One region of the Duganella paludis genome, then DNA from elsewhere that is predicted to be linked to it. Evidence: predicted binding sites of a transcription regulator. Region 1 holds the regulator's gene; each other region holds the start of a gene.
What was found. The regulator LexA, encoded in region 1, represses DNA repair genes until DNA is damaged. The targets are predictions, from matches to a motif close to ACTGTATNNNNATACAGT.

Region 1 (2,262 bases):
CGGAACGCCAGCCCGGCGTTGTCGATGCTACAGTCCGGTTTTGATTGCATTGACGACAGGATTGACCATGAAGCCACACTTCCTTTTGCTTGCCGCGTTGACCACTCTGCCCGCCTTGGCCGCCGACTACCCAGCCATCAAGACCAAGGCCTACAGCACGCCGCAACTGCTGTTCGCGCTGCGCACCGACACCCAAACCCTGGCACGGCTGACGCCGGTGGCCGACCCGAGCCACGACTTCACGCCCGGCCCGCGCGAAGAGGAGCGCCAGTTCGACGGCTACCGCCACCTTGGCGACCTCAGCCTCAAGCTGCGCGTGGGCGGCGGCGACTGGCAAAGCTGGACTTCGTATGCGCAGCGCAAACCGGTGCGCGTGCTGCCGGCGGTGCGTGTTCTGGCAGCCGCCGACCTCACGCCGACCATGGGCGCCGGCCTGCCGTTGACGGTGGAGCGCCGCTGGCTCAACGACAAGGGCACGCTGGTGCTGCGCTACACGCTGATCAACCGCGGCAAGCAGGCGGTGGAGGTGGCAGAGGCCGGCATGCCGATGGTGTTCGACTTCGGCAGCAACAGCGTCAAGCCGCATCCGGGCGACCGTGGCTATGCCGACGTCGCGCGGCTGGAAGGCGTGCCGCTGGCGCTGCGCGTGGCGCCTGACGGCAAGACGCCCCTTACCAGCTGGCAGCCGCCCGCCGAACAGCGCGCCGCCGGCGAAGACTACGCCAGCTGGGTCACCGGCGGCTTCACGCTCAAGCCGGGCGCGAGGCGCGACATCGGCCTGCGCTTCACGGTCCGCCCGAATGGCGCTACGAGATAACGGCCAACAGTTTTTTTCACATTATTTCGCTGAATACAATAAATTCCCTTGCATTAAGGAGCGTACTGTACAAAAATACAGACTGTCTATATACACAGCCCACTGTACCCATGCTCAAGCTCACCGCACGCCAGGAACAAATCCTGAATCTGATCAAGGACGCCATCGAGAACACCGGCTTCCCGCCGACCCGCGCCGAGATCGCCAACGAATTGGGCTTCAAATCCGCCAACGCGGCCGAGGAACATTTGCAGGCGCTGGCGCGCAAAGGCGCGATCGAAATCGCCGCCGGCACCTCGCGCGGCATCCGCCTGCTGGGCGCGCACGCCGAACCGGCCACGCCGAAAGTGCCGGCCGCGCTGATGATGTCGCTGCCGCTGATCGGCCGCGTGGCTGCCGGTTCGCCCATCCTGGCGCAAGAGAATCTGGAAGCGAGCTACAACGTCGATCCAGCCATGTTCGCCTCCAAGCCCGACTACCTGCTGAAGGTGCGCGGCGAATCGATGCGCGACGCCGGCATCATGGACGGCGACCTGCTGGCTGTGAAGAAAGTGGACAGCGCCAAGAACGGCCAGATCGTGGTGGCCCGCATCGGCAATGAAGTGACCGTCAAGCGCTACCGCAAAACCGGCTCGACCATCGAGCTGCTGCCGGAGAACCCGGACTTCAAGATCATCAAGGTTGATCCGGAGGCCGATGAGTTTGCGCTGGAAGGCTTGGCAGTAGGCCTGATGCGGACCTGGCACTAAGCACTTCACCCTGCGCCAGCAAGACCAGATCGGCTTGCTGGCGTGCCTCTTGTGCGACCTGCACAAACACCTGATTCATCAATTGCTGCGCGGCGGCCAGTTCCTCATCGCTCATGGCTTGCGCCACGTCGGCTGGAATGCTGCGCCCTACCGGCAGCGCTTTCTTGTAGTTGACGGCAAAGCGGTCATAGCAGGCCAGCCAGGCGCTGCGCTGTTCGGCCGTGCGCATGGCGCCGGCCGCGCCGCAGTGGAAGCGCGACAGCGCGATGTCGGCGCCGTTGTAGTGATTGGTGTAGTAATCGATATCGACGCGGTGATCGCCGGCCTGGGCAGCGGTGGCTGCCATCATCAGGCTGGAAGCGATCAGCGCGCGCATCGTCAGCAGCCTTCGAGAGCCGTGCAGAAGTCGTCGAGCAGGTCGTCGGTATCTTCGATGCCGACCGACACGCGGATCAGCGATTCGGCGATGCCCATCGACGCACGGCGCTCGGCGCCCATCTCGAAGAAGATGGTGTGCGCGACCGGAATGATCAGGGTGCGGTTGTCGCCCAGGTTGGATGCCGGAATCGCCAGCTTCAGGCGGTTCAGGAAGTCGAAGCAATCGAGGCCGTCCTTCAACTCAAAACTCAGCAGCGAACCGTGGGCGCGGAACAGTTCCGAACTGATGCCGTGCTGCGGGTGCGATGTCAAGCCTGG
Region 2 (2,262 bases), 220 kb from region 1:
CCAGCATGTCCAGCACGGCGCGGCCGCAACGGCGCTGCAGGCCGGGACGCGGCAGGCCGCGCAATTGGCCCAGGGTCATGCAGCCTATGCCTTCCAGCCAGGCCAGATAAGCGCGCGCGGGCGGCAGCAGGTCCACCGCCAGCGCATCCAGACGGCGTTCCAGCGAGGCCATCTTCACCACACGCCCGCCGCCGCTGCGCGCCAGCAGCCAGGCGCCGCGCGCGGTGGGCGCGCAACTGAGCGTGCCGGTAAAGCCCAGCGCGCGCACGCTCTCGGCCACCTTGCGGCACAGGGCGCGCAGACCGCCGAACAGGCGCAGGCTGGCGCCGACGTCCAGCAGCAGCGTGGCTTCCTCCGCCTCCGCCAGTTGCGGCGTGAATTGCAGCAGCGCCATGGCGGCCGCTTGCAGCGACTCCTGCTCCAGCGCCAAAGAGCGCTGCTGGAACTGCGATTGCGGCGCCAGCATGATGGCGCCGCCGCGCCGCAAGCCCAGCCGCACGCCGGCGGCATAAGCCTGGTCCGACAGCGCCACCACCCGCTCCTGTTCCAGCACGACGGTGCAGTTATCCTCCGACCAGCGCGGGCAGAATACTTCGAGCGGGAGCCGTGGCAGGTGTAGGGCGATCCAGAGGCGCATGTCGTTGCAACAAAGAAGGCGTTAAGGGTAAGAACAATGGCGTATCGCGTTGCGGCCCGCGTCGTTTCACAAAACCGATATCGATGCCGCCCGCCGCCGGCCTGAGCGACAATCTGAGCGGCGCCGGCGAGGCGTCCTGCGCCGCCGCCAAGGGCCGCAGCATGCAGAACAGGGTTTCGCCACTTTGCGCGGCCAGGTGCAGGCGCCTCAGCGTTTCACCGCGCGCATGCTTTTGCCACAGCAGCAGCGCGCCGCAACAGCCGCTGCGCAAAATCTGCTCGGCGGCCCACAGCGCATCGCCGGCCTTGGCGCCGCTGCGCACCCACAGCAGTTGCGACGGTTCCAGGCCCAAGGCGGCCAGCGCCAGCGCTTGCGGTTCGTGTGGCGGCTGCAGCAGCACGATGGGACGCTTGTCCAACGCGGCCAAGGCCGGCTGCAACAGGCGCAGTTCGCCGATGCCGTTCTGTTGCACCAGCAGATCGATCAGCGTGCCCACCGGCCAGCCGCCGCCGGGCAACTGCGCGGACAAGGCGGCAAAGCCTGTGTCCATGCAGCGCGTGGCGCTTTGTGCGAGCTGGTCCGCGCGCCACAAGGACGGGTGCAGGGTTTCCGGGTGTGTCATGGCATTTTACCACAAATACTGTATAAATACACAGTACTCTTTGCACCGGAATTTGGCAAGGTCTATCTGCCTTGCTGTACCATGCAGTAGAGTCAATTATCAAAGGACACACCTTGCAAACGATACAACTGGTCGGCGCCATCCTGTTCGGCCTGGCGCTGCTGCACACCTTCGCCGCCAAATCATTCGAGGTGCTATCGCACCGCCATCCGCGTCACGCCGGGCTGTTCCATCTGCTGGGCGAGGTGGAGGTGGTGTTCGGTTTCTGGGCCTTCATCCTGATGATCGCCATCGCCTTTCTCAACGGCGGCCAGGCGGCCATCGCGTATGCCGAATCGCGCCAGTACACCGAGCCGCTGTTCGTGTTCGTGGTGATGGTGGTGGCGGCCTCGCGGCCGGTGCTGGAGGTGGTGCAGCAAGTGCTGCTGGCCTTGGCCAGGCGCATGCCGGTAGCGACCGAACTGGCGCTGGTGTGGTTCGGCATGGCGCTGGTGCCGCTGACCGGTTCGTTGATTACCGAGCCGGCCGCCATGACGCTGGCCGCGCTGATGCTGGCGCCGCTGATCTTCCGCGAGGGCATGCCGGAAAAGCTGAAGTACGCCGCGCTGGGCGTGCTGTTCGTGAACATCTCGATCGGCGGCCTGCTGACCGCCTATGCCGCGCCGCCGGTGCTGATGGTGGCCGGCACCTGGAACTGGGATAGCAGCTACATGGCCGCGCACTTCGGCTGGAAGGCGATGGTGGCCGTGATCATCAACGCCACCGCGATCAGCATCGTGCTGCGCAAGCATTTGCGCGCCACGGCTGCCAACGCGCCGTCCTCAGAAGCGGTACAGGTAGCGCCAGCCGTGCCACTGGCGGTTACGCTGATCCACCTGGGCTTCCTGGCGGCGGTGGTGGTGCTGGGCCACCATCCGGTGCTGTTCCTCGGCATCTTCATGCTGTTCCTGGGATTCACCACGGCTTACCAGCGCTACCAGAATCCGCTCATCATCAAGGAGGG
Region 3 (2,262 bases), 900 kb from region 1:
CTCCCACGAGTTCAAGACCTTGCCGCGCAGCGGCAGGATGGCCTGGAATTCCTTGTCGCGGCCCATTTTGGCCGAGCCGCCGGCCGAGTCGCCCTCGACCAGGAACAATTCGGTGCGGTCGGCGTCGTTCGATTCGCAGTCGGTCAACTTGCCCGGCAGGACGGCCACGCCCGAGGATTTTTTCTTTTCGACTTTTTGCGCCGAGCGCAGGCGCGACTGCGCCTGCTTGATGACCAGCTCGGCCAGCTTCTTGCCGTAGTCGACGTGGTGGTTCAGCCACAGTTCCAGCGCCGGCTTGGAGTAGGTCGAGACCAGGCGCACGGCGTCGCGCGAATTCAGGCGTTCCTTGATCTGGCCCTGGAATTGCGGGTCCAGCACCTTGGCCGACAGCACGAAGGAGGTGCGCGCGAACACGTCTTCCGGCAGCAGCTTGACGCCTTTCGGCAGCAGCGAGTGCATTTCGACGAAGTTTTTCACCGCGCCGTACAGGCCGTCGCGCAGGCCCGATTCGTGGGTGCCGCCGTTGGGCGTGGGAATCAGGTTGACGTAGGATTCGCGCACCACGGCGCCTTGCTCGGTCCACGCCACCACCCACGAGGCGCCTTCGCCCTCGGCGAAGCCTTCGGCGTCGGGGCCGGCGAACTGCTCGCCTTCGAACAGCGGGATCAGGGTTTCGCCGTCGGTGGCTTGCGCCAGCGCTTCGGTCAGGTAGCCGCGCAGGCCGTCGTTGTATTGCCAGGTCTGCGATTCGCCGGTCTTGGCGTTGTTCAGCGTGACCGAGACGCCCGGCAGCAGCACCGCTTTCGAGCGCAGCAGGCGTTGCAGCTCGGTCTGCGAGATGGCGGCCGAGTCGAAATACTTGGCGTCCGGCCAGGCGGTGACGCGGGTGCCGGACTTCTTGCCGTCGCGCGGGGCGGGCACGGAGGTCAGCGGCTCGACCACGTCGCCGTGCTCGAAGACCAGGTGGTGCAGGCCGGTGCCGTTGGGCTCCTTGCGCCAGACGGTGATCTCCAGGCGCTTGGACAGGGCGTTGGTGACCGACACGCCGACGCCGTGCAGGCCGCCGGAGAACGCATAGGCGCCGCCGCTGCCCTTGTCGAACTTGCCGCCCGCGTGCAGGCGCGTGAACACGATTTCCACCGTCGGCACGCCTTCTTCCGGGTGCAGGCCGACCGGGATGCCGCGGCCGTCGTCTTCGACCGTGATGCTGCCGTCGGCGTTCTGGGTGACGATGATGGTGTTGCAGTTGCCGCCCAGCGCTTCATCGGCGGCATTGTCGATCACCTCCTGGATGATGTGCAGCGGGTTCTCGGTACGGGTGTACATGCCCGGTCGCTGCTTGACGGGTTCCAGGCCCTTGAGGACGCGGATGGATGATTCGCTGTAGTCGGAAACGGGTTTTTTAGTGGCCATACGTGCAAGCTTGTTTTCTTGATACTGGGTTTATGTACAGTTCATGCATTGTTTTGCGTATTCTATCCTCAACTGCGGGCGCTGGCGGGCAAAAATTGCGCACCGCGCAATTTATACACGATGTTTACAACGCCGGCCCGCCTTTTTAGACCGTTTTTACGGCGCGGTCGATAAGCTTTCCGGTATTGAAACGATCAACCGGAGGTTCGTCATGCACGCCTTTTTCCCTACCAAAGCCGCTCAACGCCGCGTCCAGGCGCCGCGCCCGTACCTGATGCAGCTGACGGTGGACGCGGCGGCGGTGACCGATTTGCGCGCGCTGGTGGTGCGCACCTGCGGCGACGCCATGGAATTCATGCGGGTGGAAGCCTGCGACCACGGCGCCCGCGTCAAGGTCTGGCTGTGCCTCTCGCGTGCCTTGGCGGGGCAGGTGATGGAGGCGGTGATGCGCGCCTTGCCGGGCGCCGAATTCGGCCGCATGACCACAAAATTTTCCCCCACTGATAGGAAGTAATATGATGCAAAAATTAGTGCTCGCTGCGGCCTTGGCCGCTGCTTTTTCCGTCCATGCCGAGGAAGCGGCCGTGCCGGACAACGCGGTCAGCTTCAACGTCGCGGCCATCAGCGACTACCGTTATCGCGGCATTTCGCAAACGCGCTTGCAGCCGGCGTTGCAGGGCGGCGCCGATTACGTGAATAATCCGACCGGTTTCTACGCCGGCGCCTGGGCCTCGACCATCACCTGGATCAAGGATGCGGGCGGCGACGGCAGCGTGGAGCTGGACCTGTATGCCGGCAAGCGCCGACAGGTGAGCGAGGCCGTGTCGTATGACGTGGGCGTGCTGACCT

Region 2: imuA (translesion DNA synthesis-associated protein ImuA) is a predicted target of LexA. The motif match lies at 1,277-1,294, and genes of this name have one in related genera.
Region 3: ACXZ1M_RS09600 (DNA topoisomerase IV subunit B) is a predicted target of LexA. The motif match lies at 1,437-1,454, and genes of this name have one in related genera.

What each region holds. Positions count from the first base shown of each region.
Region 1 is NZ_CM136922.1:1,224,580-1,226,841, forward strand. Features, by position in the region: gene ACXZ1M_RS05540 (DUF5695 domain-containing protein) at 68-817, shown strand; gene lexA (transcriptional repressor LexA) at 928-1,566, shown strand; gene ACXZ1M_RS05550 (hypothetical protein) at 1,493-1,942, opposite strand; gene ACXZ1M_RS05555 (cystathionine gamma-synthase family protein) at 1,945-2,262, opposite strand, start outside.
Region 2 is NZ_CM136922.1:1,440,553-1,442,814, forward strand. Features, by position in the region: gene ACXZ1M_RS06495 (Y-family DNA polymerase) at 1-637, opposite strand, end outside; gene imuA (translesion DNA synthesis-associated protein ImuA) at 564-1,259, opposite strand; gene ACXZ1M_RS06505 (putative Na+/H+ antiporter) at 1,373-2,262, shown strand, end outside.
Region 3 is NZ_CM136922.1:2,125,219-2,127,480, reverse strand. Features, by position in the region: gene ACXZ1M_RS09600 (DNA topoisomerase IV subunit B) at 1-1,413, opposite strand, end outside; gene ACXZ1M_RS09595 (hypothetical protein) at 1,625-1,927, shown strand; gene ACXZ1M_RS09590 (TorF family putative porin) at 1,932-2,262, shown strand, end outside.